DNA from 3 places in the Roseburia sp. AM51-8 genome. Region 1 is predicted to be linked to each of the others. Evidence: predicted binding sites of a transcription regulator. Region 1 holds the regulator's gene; each other region holds the start of a gene.
The links. Region 1 encodes HrcA, which represses chaperone genes, less so after heat shock. Its sites were predicted from a motif close to TGTTAGCACTCNNNNNNNNNGAGTGCTAACA; they were not measured.

Region 1 (6,460 bases):
GTGTTAAAATTGGACGAGGATTAGTAAATATGAAAGAGGTCAGTCTTTATCTACACATTCCATTCTGTGTAAAAAAATGTGATTACTGCGATTTTTTATCAGGAGCCTATGATAATGACATACAAAAAAGATATGCCGAAAGCCTCTGTAAAGAAATCGCTTACATGGGACAGCAACTGCGATCAGTTGCTGTTTCTTCTATATATATTGGTGGCGGTACCCCATCCTGGCTGGATGCATCGGATATGGGAAAGATCATGGATGCCCTACATAAAAAATTTACTATCGGTCAGGATGCTGAGATTTCCATGGAATGTAATCCGGGAACGGTAACGATGGAAAAATTTAGCGCATACCGTAAGATGGGGATCAATCGTTTAAGCATCGGTCTGCAATCGGCTAATGATGACGAACTGCGTCTCTTGGGACGGATCCATAGTTACGAACAGTTTTTGCGGACTTTTGATATGGCACGCAAAAGCGGATTTTACAATCTGAACGTGGATATTATGACAGGATTGCCGAGACAGACCCCGGAAAAATTGATGCATACTTTAGAGCAGGTCATTGCCCTGCGACCGGAACATGTCTCTGCCTACTCTTTGATCGTGGAAGAAGGAACCCCTTTTTATGATCGCTATAAATTTGATGCGGTCAAGCAGCATGCTGGGATGAAAACAGAATTTTTGCCGGACGAGGACGAGGAATACCGCCTGTCCAAGATGGCACAAAGCGTTTTGATCGCACACGGCTATCAGCAATATGAGATATCCAACTATGCCAGGGAAGGTTATGCCTGCTATCACAATACCGTTTATTGGCGGCGGGGCGACTATCTGGGACTTGGCATTGGCGCAGCCTCCATGGTAAGCGACCGTCGTATGGCAAATGTGCGGGACATCTATCAGTATATGGATCTGTGTGCGGACAAATTGTCTTCTAATAATATAGAAGAAACAGAAAATCTGACGTCGCCTTTATGGCAGGAAGTAACGAGTCTTTCTAAAAAAGATGCCATGGAAGAATTTATGTTTTTGGGACTGCGCATGAATGCAGGAGTTACCAGAGAGGATTTTGCCAAGTGCTTTTCCTGCTCGATAGAGTCCGTCTATGGCGAGACCATCAAACATTTGCGGCAGGAGGCTTTGCTAGAAGTGGCAGAGGGGCGGATCTTTTTGACCGACAAGGGAATGGATCTGAGCAATTATGCCCTGGCACAGTTCCTCCTGTAAGATCATCTGCGCCAAAGGGGACAGTCCATGTGGCAAAAGGAGCGTCCCTGCGCCACAAAAAATTCACAAAAATAAATAAAAAAAATTGTGAGAAGTGTTGACAAAGCAAAAGGGCAGTGATACATTAGGTTTAAAGATATTAGCACTCTAAGTTAATGAGTGCTAACAATCTTAGAAACAAGGAAATCAGATGAGGTATCCGATGGACGAATTAGGTGAGAGAAAAGAGAAAATTTTAAACGCCATCATACAGAACTATCTGGAAACCGGAGAGCCGGTTGGTTCCCGTACCATTTCCAAGATGTCAGATCTGAATCTGAGTTCTGCTACGATTCGTAATGAGATGTCGGATCTTGAGGAACTGGGCTACATCGTACAGCCGCATACTTCTTCAGGACGTATTCCTTCCGATAAGGGTTACCGTTTCTATGTAGATCACTTGATGGAAGTCAAGGATCGGGAAGTGACCGAGATGAAGGATCTGATGATCGAAAAGACGGAGAAGATGGAACAACTCTTAAAACAGGTCGTCAAGGTACTTGCCAACAATACGCAGTACGCCACGATGATATCTGCACCGAGTGTCCAGCGCAACCGTCTCAAGTTCGTACAGTTATCTGCCGTAGATGAACACCAGATCTTATCGGTGGTCGTTATGGAAGGCAACATCGTAAAGAACAAGATCATTCCGGTTGAGGAACCTCTGAGCAATGAGACTATGTTGAAACTCAACATGCTCTTGAACACCAACTTGAACGGGCTTACCGTCGATGAGATCAACTTAGGGCTCATCACCAAGATGAAAGAGCAGGCGGGTATTCACGAAGAGATCATTGCACAAGTCTTAAATACCGTGGCTGAGACGATTCACGAAGATGACGATCTGGAGATTTATACGAGTGGAGCAACGAATATTTTCAAATATCCGGAACTTTCCGATTCCCAGAGAGCAAGTGAGTTGATCAGTGCTTTTGAAGAAAAGCAGGCGCTGGCAGATCTGATCTCTGAGACACAGGGAGATGAAGAAACCGGCATTCAGGTATATATTGGAAATGAGTCACCGATCCAGACAATGAAAGATTGCAGCGTCGTGACAGCCACCTATGAATTAGGTGAGGGCGTGAAGGGCACGATAGGAATTATCGGACCAAAGCGTATGGATTACGAAAATGTCATGGATAACCTGAAAAATCTTAAGTCGCAGCTTGACAAGATCTTGAAAAGGGAATGACATAGGAAGGAGATGTAAAAGTGGCAGAGGAAAAGAAGCAGGAAGATAGGGAAGAAGTCAAAGTAGACGAGACAGTCGAGACAGAGACTTCCGAAGAAAAAGATACAGAAAGTACAGAGGCAGGAGAAGCCGCTGATACCAAAGAGGAGGCGGAGGAAAAAGAAGAATCCGCAGAAGAAGCTGAGGAAGAAAAAGGAAATGGAGGCTTTTTCAAAAAGAAAGAAAAGAAAGACAAAAAGGATGCACAGATCGAAGAACTGACCGACAAGGTCAGACGCCAGATGGCCGAGTTCGAGAACTTCCGCAAACGTTCTGAGAAAGAAAAATCACAGATGTATGAAGTGGGAGCAAAGAGCATCTTGGAAAAGATCCTTCCGGTCGTTGACAACTTTGAAAGAGGTCTTAAGGGCATGGAAGAGAGCGAAGATCCATTTGCACAAGGTATGCAGATGATCTACAAACAACTGATGACTTCCTTGGAGGAAGCAGGCGTGAGTCCGATCGAGGCGCTCGGCAATGAATTTGATCCGAATTTCCACAACGCAGTGATGCATGTGGAGGATGAAGAAGCCGGCGAGAGCGAGATCGTAGAAGAGTTCCAAAAGGGCTATATGTATCACGATACAGTGCTTCGTCATAGCATGGTCAAGGTTGCAAACTAGTCAAATTGGTAGCAATGCTAATTTAAAATAAAGACAATAACAATGTGATGATAAATAGGAGGAAAAAATCATGGGAAAAATTATTGGTATTGATTTAGGTACAACAAACTCTTGTGTAGCAGTTATGGAAGGTGGTAAGCCAACCGTTATCGCCAACCAGGAAGGTGCAAGAACAACACCGTCTGTTGTAGCATTTACAAAGACAGGAGAGAGATTGATCGGTGAGCCTGCAAAGCGTCAGGCAGTTACAAATGCAGAAAAGACAATTTCTTCTATTAAGAGAGATATGGGTACAGACAATGGTCGTACCATCGATGGTAAGAAGTATTCTCCACAGCAGATCTCAGCAATGATCTTACAGAAGTTAAAGAGCGATGCAGAGAACTATCTGGGTGAGCCTGTCACAGAAGCAGTTATCACAGTTCCTGCATATTTCAATGATGCGCAGCGTCAGGCAACAAAGGATGCCGGAAAGATCGCTGGTCTTGATGTAAAGCGTATCATCAACGAGCCTACAGCAGCAGCACTTGCTTATGGTCTTGACAATGAAAATGAGCAGAAGATCATGGTTTATGATTTAGGTGGTGGTACATTTGATGTATCTATCATTGAGATCGGTGATGGCGTTATCGAAGTTCTTGCAACAAGTGGTGATAACCGTCTTGGTGGCGATGACTTCGACCAGAAGATCACAGATTGGATGCTGGATGAGTTCAAGAAGGCAGAAGGCGTTGACCTTTCTACTGACAAGATGGCTCTCCAGAGATTAAAAGAAGCAGCAGAGAAGGCTAAGAAAGAACTTTCCGCTGCAACAACAACAAACATCAACTTGCCTTTCATCACTGCAACAGCAGAAGGACCAAAGCATTTTGATATGAACTTAACACGTGCTAAATTCGATGAATTAACACATGACCTTGTAGAAAGAACAGCCATTCCGGTACAGAACGCATTAAAGGATGCAGGTCTTACAGCAAGTGAACTTTCAAAGGTTCTCCTTGTTGGTGGATCAACCCGTATCCCAGCCGTACAGGATAAGGTAAAGGCACTTACAGGACATGAGCCAAGCAAGTCTTTGAACCCGGATGAATGTGTAGCCATCGGTGCTTCTATCCAGGGTGGTAAGTTAGCAGGTGATGCCGGTGCCGGTGAGATCTTGCTTTTGGATGTTACACCACTTTCTCTTTCTATCGAGACTATGGGTGGTATTGCAACCAAGTTGATCGAGAGAAATACAACGATCCCTACCAAGAAGAGCCAGATCTTCTCTACTGCTGCTGATAACCAGACAGCCGTTGATATCAACGTAGTACAGGGTGAGAGACAGTTTGCTAGAGACAACAAGTCCTTAGGACAGTTCCGTCTGGATGGTATTCCTCCAGCACGTCGTGGTGTTCCACAGATCGAGGTTACTTTCGATATCGATGCCAATGGTATCGTAAATGTATCCGCTAAGGATCTTGGTACAGGTAAGGAACAGCACATCACCATTACAGCAGGATCTAACATGTCTGATGAGGACATTGAGAAGGCTGTTAAGGAAGCTGCTGAGTTTGAAGCACAGGATAAGAAGCGTAAGGAAGCCATCGACACCAGAAACGATGCTGATGCATTTGTATTCCAGACAGAGAAGGCTTTGGAAGAAGTTGGCGACAAGATCGATGCGGCAGATAAGTCAGCAGTTGAGGCTGATATCGCAGCGATCAAGACAATCCTCGAGGCACATCCGGAAGCAGAGGCTATGGATGATGCAACCATAGCAGAATTAAAGGCTGCACAGGAGAAATTGCAGGAGAGTGCACAGAAGGTATTCACCAAGATGTATGAACAGCAGGCTCAGGCAGCAGGCGCACAGGGGGCAGGTCCTGACATGGGTGCCGGTGCAGGCCCTGATATGGGAGCAAACACCACTTACAATGCGGCAGATGATGATGTCGTAGATGCAGACTTCAAGGAAGTATAAAAAACATGGCAGAACAGAAGCGAGATTATTATGAAGTCCTTGGCGTAGATAAAAATGCCGATGACGCAACGATCAAAAAAGCATACAGACAGTTGGCAAAGAAATATCACCCGGATATGAATCCGGGTGATAAAGAAGCAGAGGTAAAGTTCAAAGAAGCCTCTGAAGCCTATGCTGTTTTGAGTGATCCGGATAAGAGAAGACAATATGATCAGTTTGGTCATGCTGCTTTTGACGGCGGTGCCGGTGGCGGCGGATTTGATTTCTCAGGCATGGATTTTGGAGATATCTTTGGAGATATCTTCGGTGATTTCTTTGGCGGTGGCGGCAACAGACGTACCAACAATGGACCGATGAAAGGGCAGAATGTCCGTGCAAGAGTCAATATCAAGTTTGAAGAGGCAGCATTTGGTTGTGAAAAAGAGATCGAACTGGTATTAAAAGATGAGTGTGCAACTTGTCATGGATCCGGTGCAAAGTCTGGAACCACAAAGGATACCTGTCCGAAGTGTGGCGGTAAGGGAAAGATCGTAGTTACACAGCAATCATTCTTTGGAACCGTACAGAATGTAACGTCTTGTCCGGAATGTCAGGGAACAGGGCAGATCATCAAAGAAAAATGTAGTGATTGCCATGGTACCGGATACATTTCCCGTAAAAAGAGAATTTCTGTATCTATTCCTGCTGGTATTGATAACGGTCAGAGTGTTCGTATCCGTGAAAAGGGAGAGCCGGGCATCAACGGAGGACCTAGAGGAGACCTTTTGGTTGAGGTTCGTGTGGCCCCGCATGCGATCTTCCAGAGAAGCGAATACGATATTTATTCTTCTGCTCCGATCTCATTTGCACAGGCAGCACTGGGCGGTGAAGTCATGATCGATACCTTGGACGGAAAGGTCGTATATGAAGTGAAGCCCGGCACACAGACCGATACCAGGATCCGCTTGCGTGGAAAAGGTATTCCGTCTTTGCGTAATAAGAATATGCGTGGTGACCATTATGTTACTTTAGTGGTACAGGTTCCGACTTCTCTTAGTCATGAAGCAAAAGAAACTTTGCGTAAGTTTGATGATGAGACAGGAAAGACCTTGAAAGCCGGAGGAACAGCGGTTAAGGAAGAAAAGAAGAAAAAAGGATTTATGGGCAAACTTAAGGATGCCGTAGACGATTTATAAAATGCGAAGAAGCGATGGCTTGGTATAGAAATATATCCCATCGCATTTTTGCGTATAAGAGAAAGAGGATAACATACATGAAAGTTTGGATTACAAGACATGGGCAGACAGATCTCAACAAAAAGCAGTTGATGCAGGGCGTTTATGACGAACCACTGAACGAAACAGGAATTGCGCAGGCAGAGGAAACACGGAAA
Region 2 (6,460 bases), 370 kb from region 1:
GTATCCTTAGATACCTATAAGGCAGCCGTGGCAAAAGAGGGAATTCAGGCAGGAGCCGATCTCTTAAATGATATCTGGGGTTTACAGTATGATCCTGCCATGGGAAAGATCGTAGCAGACAGCGGTGTCGCTTATTGCCTCATGCACAATCGGGATAAGATCACGGAGGAGATGGACGCCGATCTTTTTATCGGGCAGATGAAAGAAGATGCAAAAAGGGCACTGGATGCCGGCATCAAGAAAGAGCGGATTATTTTGGATCCGGGGGTAGGCTTTGCCAAGACCCAGGAACAGAACCTTATGACTATCGCAAATCTGGACCGCCTCAAGGCACTGGGCTATCCGGTTTTACTGGGGACATCCAGAAAGTCTGTGATCGGTTATGTCTTAGATGTGCCGACCGACAAGCGTCTGGTGGGAACTCTGGCGACAAGTGCCGTAGCCGTACAGACAGGCTGTATGTTCGTGCGTGTGCATGATGTCAAAGAAAATGTGGAATTGATTCAGATGTTAGAACGCATCCGGGAAAGCAGGTAAAAATGGAACAGATCATAGTAGAAGGATTAGAAGTATTTGGATACCACGGCGTATATGAACAGGAAAAAGAGGAAGGACAGATCTTTGTCGTGAATTGCTGGATTGATACTTCCTTTGCCGGAGCGATTCATTCCGATGACCTGTCAAATACGGTGGACTATGGAAATGTATGTCTTTTTATCAAAAAATATTTTGCGGAAAATGCACATGATCTCTTGGAAAAGGTAGCAGACGAACTTGCAACATCCATCATGTATGCTTTTCCGGGCGTACAAAAGTTAGTTTTAGAGATCAAAAAACCGCATGCACCGATTCCTATGGAGTTTGCAAACGTGGGTGTCAAGGTAGAAAAGGCATGGCATCAGGTAGCCCTTGCAATCGGAAGCAATATGGGCGACAAGGAAAAGTATCTGACCGATGCCATGGAAGAGTTGATCAGTGATCCTAATGTCAGAAATGTCATTGTTTCAGACTATATAGAAACCGAGCCTTATGGATATGTGGATCAGGATAAGTTCTTAAATGGGGCAGCGACCATAGAGACCCTTTTATCACCGGAAGACCTGCTTGCCTTTTTACATAGGATCGAGGAGAAAGCAGACCGTAAGCGCGAGATCCACTGGGGACCACGGACACTGGATCTGGATATTCTTTTGTATGATGATGCCTGCATCCATACCAAAAACCTGATCGTGCCGCATATTGATATGTGCAACCGCATGTTTGTCTTAGAACCGCTCATGCAGATCGCACCGGGACTGGTACATCCGGTCAGAAGACGTACCATCTATGATCTCTATTACATGTTGAAGGAAAAAGAAAATGCGTAAGTTTCGGACAAACAGACTCTGGCAGATCATTTATCCGATTGTGGTATATTATCTGCTATACAATGTATTTTTCGTGGCACTGCGCCTGCTTTTTGGCGCACACGCCAGTCATTTGTTTTTGCTGGGGATCGCCAGCCTTTTGACCATACCTTTTTGCTATGGTATTTACAAAAAAGCCCCGATCGTGCGGGCAGAAAAAGTCTGGGATAAAGAGACTTTCCCAAGAGAATGTCTGTATATCCTTGGTGTTGTGGCATTGGGACTGATCTTAAATTTCATCATTTCCCATACGCCGCTGGTGGCTTATTCTTCCGGCTATGCCCAGGCGAATGCCACGCTTTATGCGGGCGGTCTTTTGACCAAGATCTTTGCAAATTGCATCAGTATTCCGATTTTGGAGGAACTGGTCTACCGTGGGATCGTATGCGGGCAGTTGAGCCTCTGGTATGACGAAAAAATTGCAGTCATTATTTCTGCATTTTGTTTTGGTATCATGCACTTTAATGTGGTACAATTCTTATATGGATTTCTGGTAGGTCTTGCGATCGCAACGGTATATATCAAAACGCGCAAACTCTGGGTCGTTATCGTGGCTCATGGATTGACGAATTTTATCGTTGTCATATTGGCAAGCCTCGGATAGATAAGACATTTTTAAAAGAGACATAAGGAGGATCTGATTATGGACGACAGCAAGATCACACTTACCATTGGTAAGCAAAAGAACATTGCACTCATTGCACATGACGGAAAAAAGGCTGAGATCATTGCATGGTGTGAAGAACACAAAGAAGAATTAAAGAAGCACTTTTTATGCGGTACCGGCACGACCGCGCGTATGATCACAGATCGTACAGGACTTCCGGTACGCGGTTATAACAGCGGTCCTTTAGGCGGTGACCAGCAGGTAGGAGCCAAGGTCGTAGAGGGCAAGATCGATCTGATCATTTTCTTCTCCGATCCGCTTACGGCACAGCCGCATGACCCGGATGTAAAGGCACTGCTTCGTATCGCACAGGTCTATGACATTCCGATCGCTAACAACAAGGCAACGGCTGACTTTATCATCACATCGGATTTCATCGACAAGGAATACAATCATGATGTGATCAACTTCAAGAAGAACATTTCAGAGAGAGCAGAAACACTGTAAGACAGTGGGGAGGAATGGATGAGCAAACAGGATAATCCCAATGTTGTTGGAAATATTGCGATCGTCTTTATGTCGATCCTCTTGATCGCCGTGGGCTGCATCATGTTATTTACGGATGCGGTCAGGATGATCTATTTCTGCTACGGTGCCGGTGCCTGTCTTTTGGTATGGGGCATCTGGATGATCAGCCGTTACTTTTTACATAAGGAATTTCAGAGAACGACCAATTATGGCTTTTCGGTCGGCACGCTGGTCGTGATCTTGGGAGCCATTGATTTGATCCGTGCACAGGATATTGCGGACTCCATACCCAATTATCTGGGTATCCTGGTTCTGATCGAGGGCGTTGTCATGTTGCAGAACACCGTCCAGTTAAAGAACTTACATGGAGATCTTTGGATCGTCAGTCTGATCTTTTCCCTGCTTTCCGTAGCAGGATCGGTTGTCATATTACTGGATATCAGGAATATGATAACAAGGTATGAGACTGCCTTTTATGGTATCCTGATCATGGTTGGTGCATTTGCACTCTTATCCCTGTGTTTTGTTGGGGTGAGGACCAAGCATTATCACAAGGAAAGCAAACGGGAGTTGGAACGCAATATCGAAGAATCCGACCAGTGGTTTGAAGGCAAGCAGGAGACGACCACGGCTATTACGGAGGAAGTGGAAGAGGACCATGCCGATGAGACAGAAAGTGATCCACTGCCGGATACAGATCAAGCGGATTCTGCCTTGGTAGAGGAAGAAGTGTAGGATTTTTGAAAGGAGTTTGGCATGGCAAATATTTCGGATTATTTAGATTGGCGTGGTGATATTACCATGGAGATTGACCCCTTTAATGAAGTAGATAATCTGGTCTTAGCAGAACTGGCATACACAGATTTTGGCGGCATTGTCCCGGGCTTGAATCAAAAGGGACAATGGATCACGATCCGGGAGGCACACGATCGCTTCTTTTCTATGTATTCAGAAGAAGAGATCATGGCGAAGAACTCTACCACCAAGGTCGCACCTTTTTTGATGCACAAGATGGTAGCATCTGCACGTTTTCAAAATCTGCGGCTTATGAACTATGTCAATGAGATCGACGAAGAAAATCAGACCCAGTTTTCGGTTTTGTCTTTTCTTTTAGATGATGACAGGGTCTATGTGGCATTCCGCGGGACGGATAATACCATTGTCGGCTGGAAAGAAGACTTTAATATGTCTTTCCTTTATCAGACGGAGGGACAGATCCGGGCAGCCCAGTATCTGAATGACTGCTATGGCGATACTTCTTATGAACTGCTTGTAGGAGGACATTCCAAGGGCGGCAACTTTGCCGTATATGCATCTGCATTTTGCCAGCCTGCCATTCAGGATCGCATTACTTGTGTTTATTCCAATGATGGTCCGGGCTTTTTAAAAGAGATCACGACGCAGGAGTCTTATGAGCGCATTATGCCCCGGGTCGTCAGTACCATACCGGAATCTTCCATTGTTGGCATGCTTTTGGAAAACGAGATGGATCATCGGGTGGTAAAGAGTTCACAGACCGGCGCCATGCAGCATGATGCCATGTCATGGGAAGTCCTTGGCAATCATTTTGTTTTTGCCGAAAATCTGTCAGAGTCTTCCGTGATGCTGGATCGTACTTTAAAAAATTGGATCTATGGTCTGAGTGCGGAGGAGAGGGAAGAATTTGTCAATATCTTATTTGGTACCCTGCAATCGACCGGAGCAACGACGCTGGACGAACTGACGGCAAACAAATTTTCCATGATGACCAATATCTCTAAGACCCTATCTGCCATGCCGGTGGAAAAGCAGCAGGTCTTAAAGGATGTCATTCGCCGTTTTGCCTATTCCAGCGGAGAGACCTTTGCAGATAATGTGCAGGAAAAACTCTTTCACAACCCGCTGTCAGAAATGCTTATGAATACGACAAAAAGTATTGAGCGTAAGAAAAAGTGAGAAAATAAGAGTATACGTTAGATAAAGATAGGATTCTTGGAATTATTGGATGTGACTAAAGTTGCAACTTGGTTCTTAGAATCCTATTATATGAATTGTGGTTAGCACTCGTACAAAGTGAGTGCTAACAAAGAATGAGAGAAATATAAGGAGGCATATAGAAATGAAATTAGTACCATTAACAGATCGCGTTGTTTTAAAACAGTGTCAGGCAGAAGAAACGACAAAGTCAGGCATTATCCTGGCAAGTGCAGCACAGGAAAAGCCAATGGAGGCAGAGGTTATTGCCGTAGGTCCTGGCGGAATGGTAGAGGGTAAAGAGGTTGTTATGCAGGTTAAGGCTGGTCAGAAGGTCATCTATTCCAAGTATGCCGGAACAGAAGTAAAGTTAGAAGGCGAAGATTATATCATCGTTCGTCAGAATGACATTCTTGCTGTAGTAGAGTAAAAATAGATATAAGAAAGAAGGATTAAATTATGGCTAAGGAAATTAAATATGGCGCAGAAGCTAGGAAAGCATTAGAAGCAGGTGTAGATCAGTTGGCTGACACTGTCAGAGTTACGATCGGACCAAAGGGACGCAACGTTGTTTTGGATAAGTCTTACGGTGCTCCACTCATCACAAACGATGGTGTTACCATTGCAAAAGAGATCGAATTGGAAGATCCGTTTGAGAACATGGGAGCACAACTTGTCAAGGAAGTTGCTACCAAGACCAATGATGTTGCCGGTGATGGTACAACAACCGCAACCGTATTGGCACAGGCTATGATCAAAGAAGGTATGAAGAACTTAGCAGCCGGAGCAAATCCGATCGTTCTTCGTAAAGGTATGAAGAAGGCTACAGATGCCGCAGTAGAATCTATTGTTTCCATGTCTGAAAAGGTCAGCGGAAAAGAGCAGATCGCTAAGGTCGCTGCAATTTCAGCAGGTGATGAAGCCGTTGGTAACATGGTAGCAGATGCCATGGAAAAGGTTTCCAATGATGGCGTTATCACGATCGAGGAATCTAAGACCATGCAGACGGAACTTGACTTGGTAGAAGGTATGCAGTTTGACCGTGGTTATATTTCAGCATATATGGCAACCGATATGGATAAGATGGAAGCCGTTCTGGATGATCCATATATCCTGATCACAGACAAGAAGATCAGCAATATTCAGGAAATCCTGCCACTCTTAGAGCAGATCGTGCAGTCAGGATCCCGTCTTCTTATCATTGCAGAGGATGTAGAGGGTGAAGCCCTTACAACCCTGATCCTGAACAAGTTGAGAGGTACTTTCAATGTTGTTGCTGTTAAGGCACCTGGTTATGGCGACCGCAGAAAAGAAATGTTACAGGATATCGCCATCCTTACCGGTGGTCAGGTAATCTCTGAAGAAGTAGGTCTGGAATTAAAGGATGCTACCATGGATCAACTTGGTCGTGCAAAATCAGTTAAGGTTCAGAAAGAGTCTACCGTTATCGTTGACGGCGAGGGTGATAAGGATGCCATTGCAGCCAGAGTATCACAGATCCGTGGACAGATCGAAGAGACAACTTCTGAGTTCGATAAAGAGAAATTACAGGAGCGTCTGGCTAAACTTGCCGGTGGCGTTGCCGTTATCCGTGTAGGTGCTGCTACCGAGACAGAAATGAAAGAAAGCAAACTCCGTATGGAAGATGCCTTAAACGCAACACGTGCTGCTGTAGAGGAAGGTATCATCGCAGGTGGCGGATCTGCTTACATCCACGCTTCCAAGGAAGTTGCAAAACTGGTTGATTCTCTGGAAGGTGATGAAAAGACAGGTGCCAAGGTTGTATTAAAGGCGCTGGAGGCTCCGCTTTTCCATATTTCAGCAAATGCCGGATTGGAAGGAAGCGTTATCATCAATAAGGTAAGAGAAGCACAGCCGGGATTTGGCTTTGATGCTTATAATGAGACTTATGTCAATATGGTAGAGGCAGGTATCCTGGATCCTGTCAAGGTAACACGTAGCGCAT
Region 3 (6,460 bases), on a different contig from region 1:
AAGCACATGGACTGCCAGCATCAGATCACCATTCTTGCCACCATTTATGCCCGGCTGACCTTTTCCTGCAAGTCGTACAGTCTTCCCCTCATCGATTCCTGCCGGAATATGCACCGACAAAGTCTGCGGCTGTCTGCCGGATGGATCAGAGATCGTGATCTGCTTGTCACAGCCAAAGGCTGCATCTTCAAAGGATATGGTGATCTCTGCATGCAGATCTTTTCCTTTCATTGCACGGTTGCCAAAGCCCTGAGATCTGCCGCCAAAACCGGAGCCACCACCACCAAAAGCACCTCCAAAGATGGAATCAAAGATATCTCCCATATCATCCATATTGCCGCCTTCAAAATGAAACTCCATGCCATCACCATTGCGATAGAACTTGGTTCCCCCGAAGCCGGAGCCGCCAAAACCACTTGCCTGGTTCGGATCAAAGCCTTCTGTAAAGGCAGCGTGTCCAAACTGGTCGTACAACTTTCTTTTTTCTTTATCACTCAAGACATCATAGGCTTCTGTGATCTCTTTAAACTTTTCTTCCGCCTTTGCATCCCCCGCATTGGTATCGGGATGGTATTTCTTTGCCAATCGCCGAAACGCTTTCTTTATCGTACTCTCATCTGCTTTCTTGTCGACACCCAAGACTTCATAATAATCTCTCTTGGCAGACATCCCAACTCACCTACTTTCTTATTTAAAAGAAAACTGGCTACGGATTGTAGCCAGCCTCTTTTGTTCCTATCATCGATCACTCAATGGCGATCGTCTTTTTCTGCTCTACCTTCGGCTGGGCTTCCTTCTTTGGAATATCCAACTTCAAAGTACCGTTTTCAAATTTCGCCTTGATGTCCTCATGGGTGATATCTTCACCTACATAAAAACTTCTCTGGCAGGAACCACTGTAACGCTCCTTGCGAATGTACTTGCCATCTTCGGATTTCTCCTCGTCATTCGTGCTCGTTGTAGCACTGATGATCAGATAGCCATCCTTCAATTCCGCGTTTACATTTTCCTTACTATATCCCGGAAGATCAATCACCACTTCGTAACCTGTCTCTGTTTCTTTGACATCCGTCTGCATCAGGTTTGCCTTAGCAGTCGGTGTGGTCTTTCTCTCCTGTGGGAATACAAAGAAATCATCCATAAAATCATTTCCAAAAATACTAGGCATTAACATAAGTCATCGCTCCTTCCATATCATCAAAACTATTTGTTTTCTTATCTCATTGTTTTAATGTCTTTTCTTTTGACAATTATGTTATAGCACCTTTATTAGCACTCGTCAATAGTGAGTGCTAATAATTTTTGAAAATTCACAAAATCGTCACAAAAATCCCCAGACGGATCTTTTCCATCTGGGGATTGCTGTTTACTCTTTCTTTATTTTATGCGACTACCATATGTTCTTCGATAAAGTTCTCCACCTGATTGCGGGGGATCTCCAGCACCGCGGAAATCTCCGAGTACAACTGCATCTCCGCCATCTTCATGTAACGCTCATCTAAGGCAGTCATCTTCTTGCCCTTTTCCATGCGTCCGCGTCCACGCTCCCGTACGGTCTTTAATAGACGAACCCATTCCTTGCCGTCCAGACTACGGATGCACTCCTTGTATTCGTTCTCACGCTGCTTGTCATTGGTCACGTTTAACATATCGATCTGCGGCATCGCCTTGATCAGTGACATGACATCATCCTTGGTCATAACCCGGCGAATGGAAAGTTTGGGATTGTCCACCGGTGCATACATGATGCTGGTGCCATCTGTCGTCGGCGACAAATAATAATACTGCCGGTCTTTTGGCACATTCGGCATATCCAGGGTGTCGATCTTTACAATCTCGCATACACCATGATGACCATACACTACTCGTTCGCCCACTTCAAACATCTTGACACATCCTTTCACCAATTTCGACAACTCCATCGAGTCCACGACAATTTACACACATTTTACCTATATACATATATATTTTATCAACTTTTGGCAAAAAATGTAAGGGCGAATTTTCACAAAGTATATCTGAAACGCAAATGGATATTTTTCACAAACAAAAGGCACCTATCAAAAGGTGCCTTAAAAGATCCATATATCTAGATCTGTGTCATCACAAAGATATCGTAAATAGCCTTAATTGCATTGTCAAAATCATTGTTGCTGACACCGATGATGATGTTCAACTCGGAAGATCCCTGATCGATCATCTTAACATTGATGTTGGCATGTGCCAGTGCAGAGAAGATCCTTCCTGCTGTACCACGGGTAGACTTCATGCCACGGCCAACGACAGCGATCAGTGCCAGATCCGCTTCCAGATCAATGATGTCCGGATTTACGAGACGACGGATGGAAGAAATAACCTGCTGCTCCTTGCCCTCGAATTCTTCCTGATGAACAAAGACCGTCATGGTATCAATACCGGATGGCATATGCTCAATGGAAATACCATTCTCTTCAAATGCCTCCAGTGCTTTACGACAGAAGCCCACTTCTGAGTTCATCATATCTTTATCAATATTGACTGCTACAAAGCCCCTCTTACCGGCGATACCGGTAATGGTATAATCTGCCTTTTGACAGGTGCTTTCTACAATCATAGTTCCCGGTTCTTCCGGCGCATTGGTATTCTTAATATTGATCGGGATGCCCGCTTTGCGTACCGGGAAGATTGCATCTTCATGCAGCACGGAGGCTCCCATGTAAGAAAGCTCGCGCAATTCTCTGTAAGTAATCACTCTGATTGGCTGCGCGTCCTCTACAATTCTAGGATCTGCAACCAGACATCCGGAAACATCCGTCCAGTTCTCATATACGCTGGCATGTACGGCCTTCGATACAATCGATCCTGTAATATCAGATCCACCTCTGGAGAATGTCTTTACATTGCCATTGCTATCACTTCCGTAAAAGCCTGGAATCACGGCCTTTTCTACATGCGAGAGACGTTCTGCCATCACCTTATCTGTCTTATAATCATCAAAGTTTCCATTCTCGTCAAAGAAGATCACTTCTGCCGCATCAATAAACTCATAGCCTAAGTAGTTTGCCATAATGATACCATTTAAATATTCACCACGGCTGGCTGCATAATCTTCTCCGGCTTTATCTGCAAAGTTTTTTTCGATTATTCTGAATTCGTCTTCCAGAGAAAGTGTCAGATTCAGTCCATTGATAATGGAATTGTAACGTTCCTTAATTTTTTTCAGTGCACCCTTAAAGTCTTCCTCTGCTTCTGCTAATGCATAACAGGAATAAAGCATATCTGTTACTTTCGTATCCTTTGCATTACGTTTTCCCGGCGCACTCGGCACAACATAACGACGTGTCTCATCCGCGCGGATAATATCTCCTACCTTGGCAAACTGTGCTGCACTTGCCAGGGAACTTCCACCAAATTTTACTACTTTGACCATTGTTTTACTCCTTAACACTTGTGTATATATAAAAACCGTCCAATCAAATCAGATGCTTTCTATATCTTATACTGTTTCATCCATCGTTGCTACAATATATCCGTTCTCGATTATAGCATATTCTGTCAAGTGCACGCAATGGAAAAGCTTTTCGGTTATTCCTGTACGATACGATTGTATGTCCGGGCAGTCATCAGATACACCAGCACATAGATGATACCAAATACCACAAAGCATCCAACCATACATGCGACTAAAAGCGTTGTATTACGCATATTAAAGAGCGACAACATGCGACAGATAATCGGAAAAGCAAAACAGGTATGAATGCAGGCAGTCACAAGCGGCAGGAAAAATACAGTTAATACCTGGGAACGAATGGCAGAGGATACTTCCTCATGCGTCATACCAACCTGCTGCATAATATGAAATCGTTTCCGATCATCATAGCCTTCCGATAGCTGTTTATAATAAATGATCAAAACCGTTGCTATCAAAAAGAGTACACCGAGAAATGCACCCGTAAAGAACAAGCCACCATAAAGAGCATTTATTGCTTTCTCATTCACTTTTCGGTTTTCCACAGAAAAGCTGCTCATGTTTGCGGATGGATACGTTTGTATTTTCTTATAAAGTTCCCATTGCTGATCAGCATTTCCATCAATATCAATGCCATAATATGATCGCAACTCGTTAAAACTGTCATCATACTGATATGGTATGTGCTCTGCTATTTGCTCTACCGCTGCTTCATCCGGGAAAACAATGTAATATTCACTTGACATATAAGATGCCAATATGCCATTGCAAGGTGCCTTTTTCACTTCTTTTGCGCGATAATCCTGTCCCATAATCTCAATCGTATCTTTTCCATAGTGTTCATGAGCCGCATATACCAAAACCTCTCCCGGTTCCAACGTTTCCTTTGTATGCATGCTCTTATTATAATCCTCCAGATTTATGCAAAACAAGATTTTAGCAGACATCCCCATGGCAGTCGCATCCGCTTCAAATGCATTTCCCTGTCTTCGGGTATAAATAATACAACCGCGTGCATATATTTCATCCTTGACATCACAACCGGTTTCCTTTGCCATCTGATGAATGGCTTCTATCATCTTTTGATCGTCACTGCGACTTGTACCGGAAACATAACACATGTTCTGCATCGGATAACGCGTATATAAAATATCGTGCATACTAAATATCATGGAAGATGTCGTCGAAATCATCACAAGCACCATGGTGGAAAGTACGCAAATGTGAGCCAACCCTACGGCATTTTGCTTCATTCGGTACATCATACCGGAAACACTCACAAAATGGTTTGTCTTATAATAGAAGCTTTTCTTCTTTTTCAACAATTTTAGTAACGCAATACTCCCCGCTGTAAATAGCAGATATGTGCCAAAAATGACGCAGAGAACGGCTACGAAAAACATAGCAGTTGCAGACACCGGATCTTCTATTTTCAGCGAAATAGTATAGCCTGTCGCCAAAAGTATAAATCCAAGAATGGCAAGCAGCCATTTTGCACGTGGTTCCTTTTCTCCCATATCAGTGCCATGCAAAAGTTCGATCGGCGATGTCGCATGAATTTGCGCGATATCATAAAAATAATTTAGTGCCATTATGACAACAAATAGGAGCACCGTACGTCCAATCGCAAGTGGCGATACAAAAAAGCCAAGCGGAACCGAAAAACCTAACATGCGTATCAGAACGGCATACAAAAGTTTATCCAAAAGCATGCCAAAAAGGATTCCTGCGAAAAGTCCTATCGCAAGTACACCTAAGCTCTCCCAGAACAAGGTAATTGCCAGATGTTTTTTCTCTAAGCCAAGCATATGATAAACACCAAACTCTTTTCTTCTCTGCTTGATTAAAAAGCTGTTCGTATATAGCAAGAAAATCACAAGAAAAATCCGAACAACCCAGCAGGCAAATGTCAAAATAGAATTCATCGTATTAAAACCGAGCATGTTCTCAAATCCCGGATTGAGTGCCAGCGATTGTATAATGTAAAACATTGCCACCGCAGCGATCACGCTGAGAATATAGGGTGCATATATTTTTCCATTCTTTTTCATATTCGTTTTTGCCAGCTGGCGGTAAAATCCTTTACTCATTTTCATCACCGCCTGTCGTCAAGAGTGTCAGTGTATTGGCAATCTTTTGATACATTTCCTCATTCGTACTGTTGCCACGATACAACTGATGAAACACTTCGCCATCTTTAATAAACAAGACACGACTTGCATGCGATGCTGCTTTTGTCGAATGGGTTACCATCAAGATCGTCTGCCCTGCCGCATGCAGCTCTGAGAATACCTGTAATAATTCATCTGTTGCCTTCGAATCCAAAGCTCCTGTCGGTTCATCTGCGAGAAGCAGTTCTGGATCCATCATGAGTGCACGTGTCACTGCCGCACGCTGTTTCTGTCCACCAGACACTTCATATGGAAATTTATCTAAAACATCCTCTATGCCCAGTCTTTTTGCCAGAGGCTCTGCTTTTGCCTTCATCTCTTCTGGTTTTTTCCCTGCGAGCACCATTGGTAAATAAATGTTATCTCTCAAAGAAAAGGTATCCAACAAATTAAAATCCTGAAATACAAATCCCAAATGGTCACGACGGAATTTGGAAATTTCTTTTTCCGGTAAATCGGTAACATCACATCCATCTAAAAGAACACTGCCGCTCGTTGGTCGGTCGAGTGCTGCTAAAATATTCAAAAGTGTTGTCTTACCACTTCCGGATTCTCCCATAATTGCCACGTATTCTCCCTGCTCCACAGAAAAAGAAACATCCCATAATGCTTGCACCTGATTTCCGCCCAGACGCGTTTTATATATCTTTTCCAGACAATTTACTTCTAACATAGCCATATTTTCCTCCTGTCCTACACGCATCCCCTGCGTGCGCACTATCTTTTTTCATTACAAGCATACTTTAACAAAAGCCCTATAAGTCAACCATCGAATCGTGTGACATATAAGGCTTCTTATGTGACATTTTTGTAAGATAGCAAAAATTATTCTATTACCCGC

Region 2: DW996_RS03150 (co-chaperone GroES) is a predicted target of HrcA. The motif match lies at 4,576-4,606, and genes of this name have one in related genera.
Region 3: DW996_RS07595 (Hsp20/alpha crystallin family protein) is a predicted target of HrcA. The motif match lies at 1,268-1,298, and genes of this name have one in related genera.

What each region holds. Positions count from the first base shown of each region.
Region 1 is NZ_QUEY01000001.1:261,169-267,628, forward strand. It holds gene lepA (translation elongation factor 4) at 1-24, shown strand, start outside; gene hemW (radical SAM family heme chaperone HemW) at 30-1,232, shown strand; gene hrcA (heat-inducible transcriptional repressor HrcA) at 1,435-2,463, shown strand; gene grpE (nucleotide exchange factor GrpE) at 2,484-3,125, shown strand; gene dnaK (molecular chaperone DnaK) at 3,196-5,088, shown strand; gene dnaJ (molecular chaperone DnaJ) at 5,094-6,263, shown strand; gene DW996_RS01355 (histidine phosphatase family protein) at 6,341-6,460, shown strand, end outside.
Region 2 is NZ_QUEY01000001.1:627,132-633,591, reverse strand. It holds partial or broken gene folP (dihydropteroate synthase) at 1-537, shown strand, start outside; gene folK (2-amino-4-hydroxy-6-hydroxymethyldihydropteridine diphosphokinase) at 540-1,367, shown strand; gene DW996_RS03170 (CPBP family intramembrane glutamic endopeptidase) at 1,360-2,010, shown strand; gene DW996_RS03165 (methylglyoxal synthase) at 2,050-2,520, shown strand; gene DW996_RS03160 (DUF308 domain-containing protein) at 2,539-3,276, shown strand; gene DW996_RS03155 (DUF2974 domain-containing protein) at 3,298-4,476, shown strand; gene DW996_RS03150 (co-chaperone GroES) at 4,640-4,924, shown strand; gene groL (chaperonin GroEL) at 4,954-6,460, shown strand, end outside.
Region 3 is NZ_QUEY01000003.1:149,330-155,789, forward strand. It holds gene DW996_RS07590 (DnaJ C-terminal domain-containing protein) at 1-669, opposite strand, end outside; gene DW996_RS07595 (Hsp20/alpha crystallin family protein) at 746-1,174, opposite strand; gene DW996_RS07600 (CarD family transcriptional regulator) at 1,383-1,904, opposite strand; gene DW996_RS07605 (aspartate kinase) at 2,090-3,409, opposite strand; gene DW996_RS07610 (ABC transporter permease) at 3,565-5,538, opposite strand; gene DW996_RS07615 (ABC transporter ATP-binding protein) at 5,531-6,298, opposite strand; gene DW996_RS07620 (sensor histidine kinase) at 6,445-6,460, opposite strand, start outside.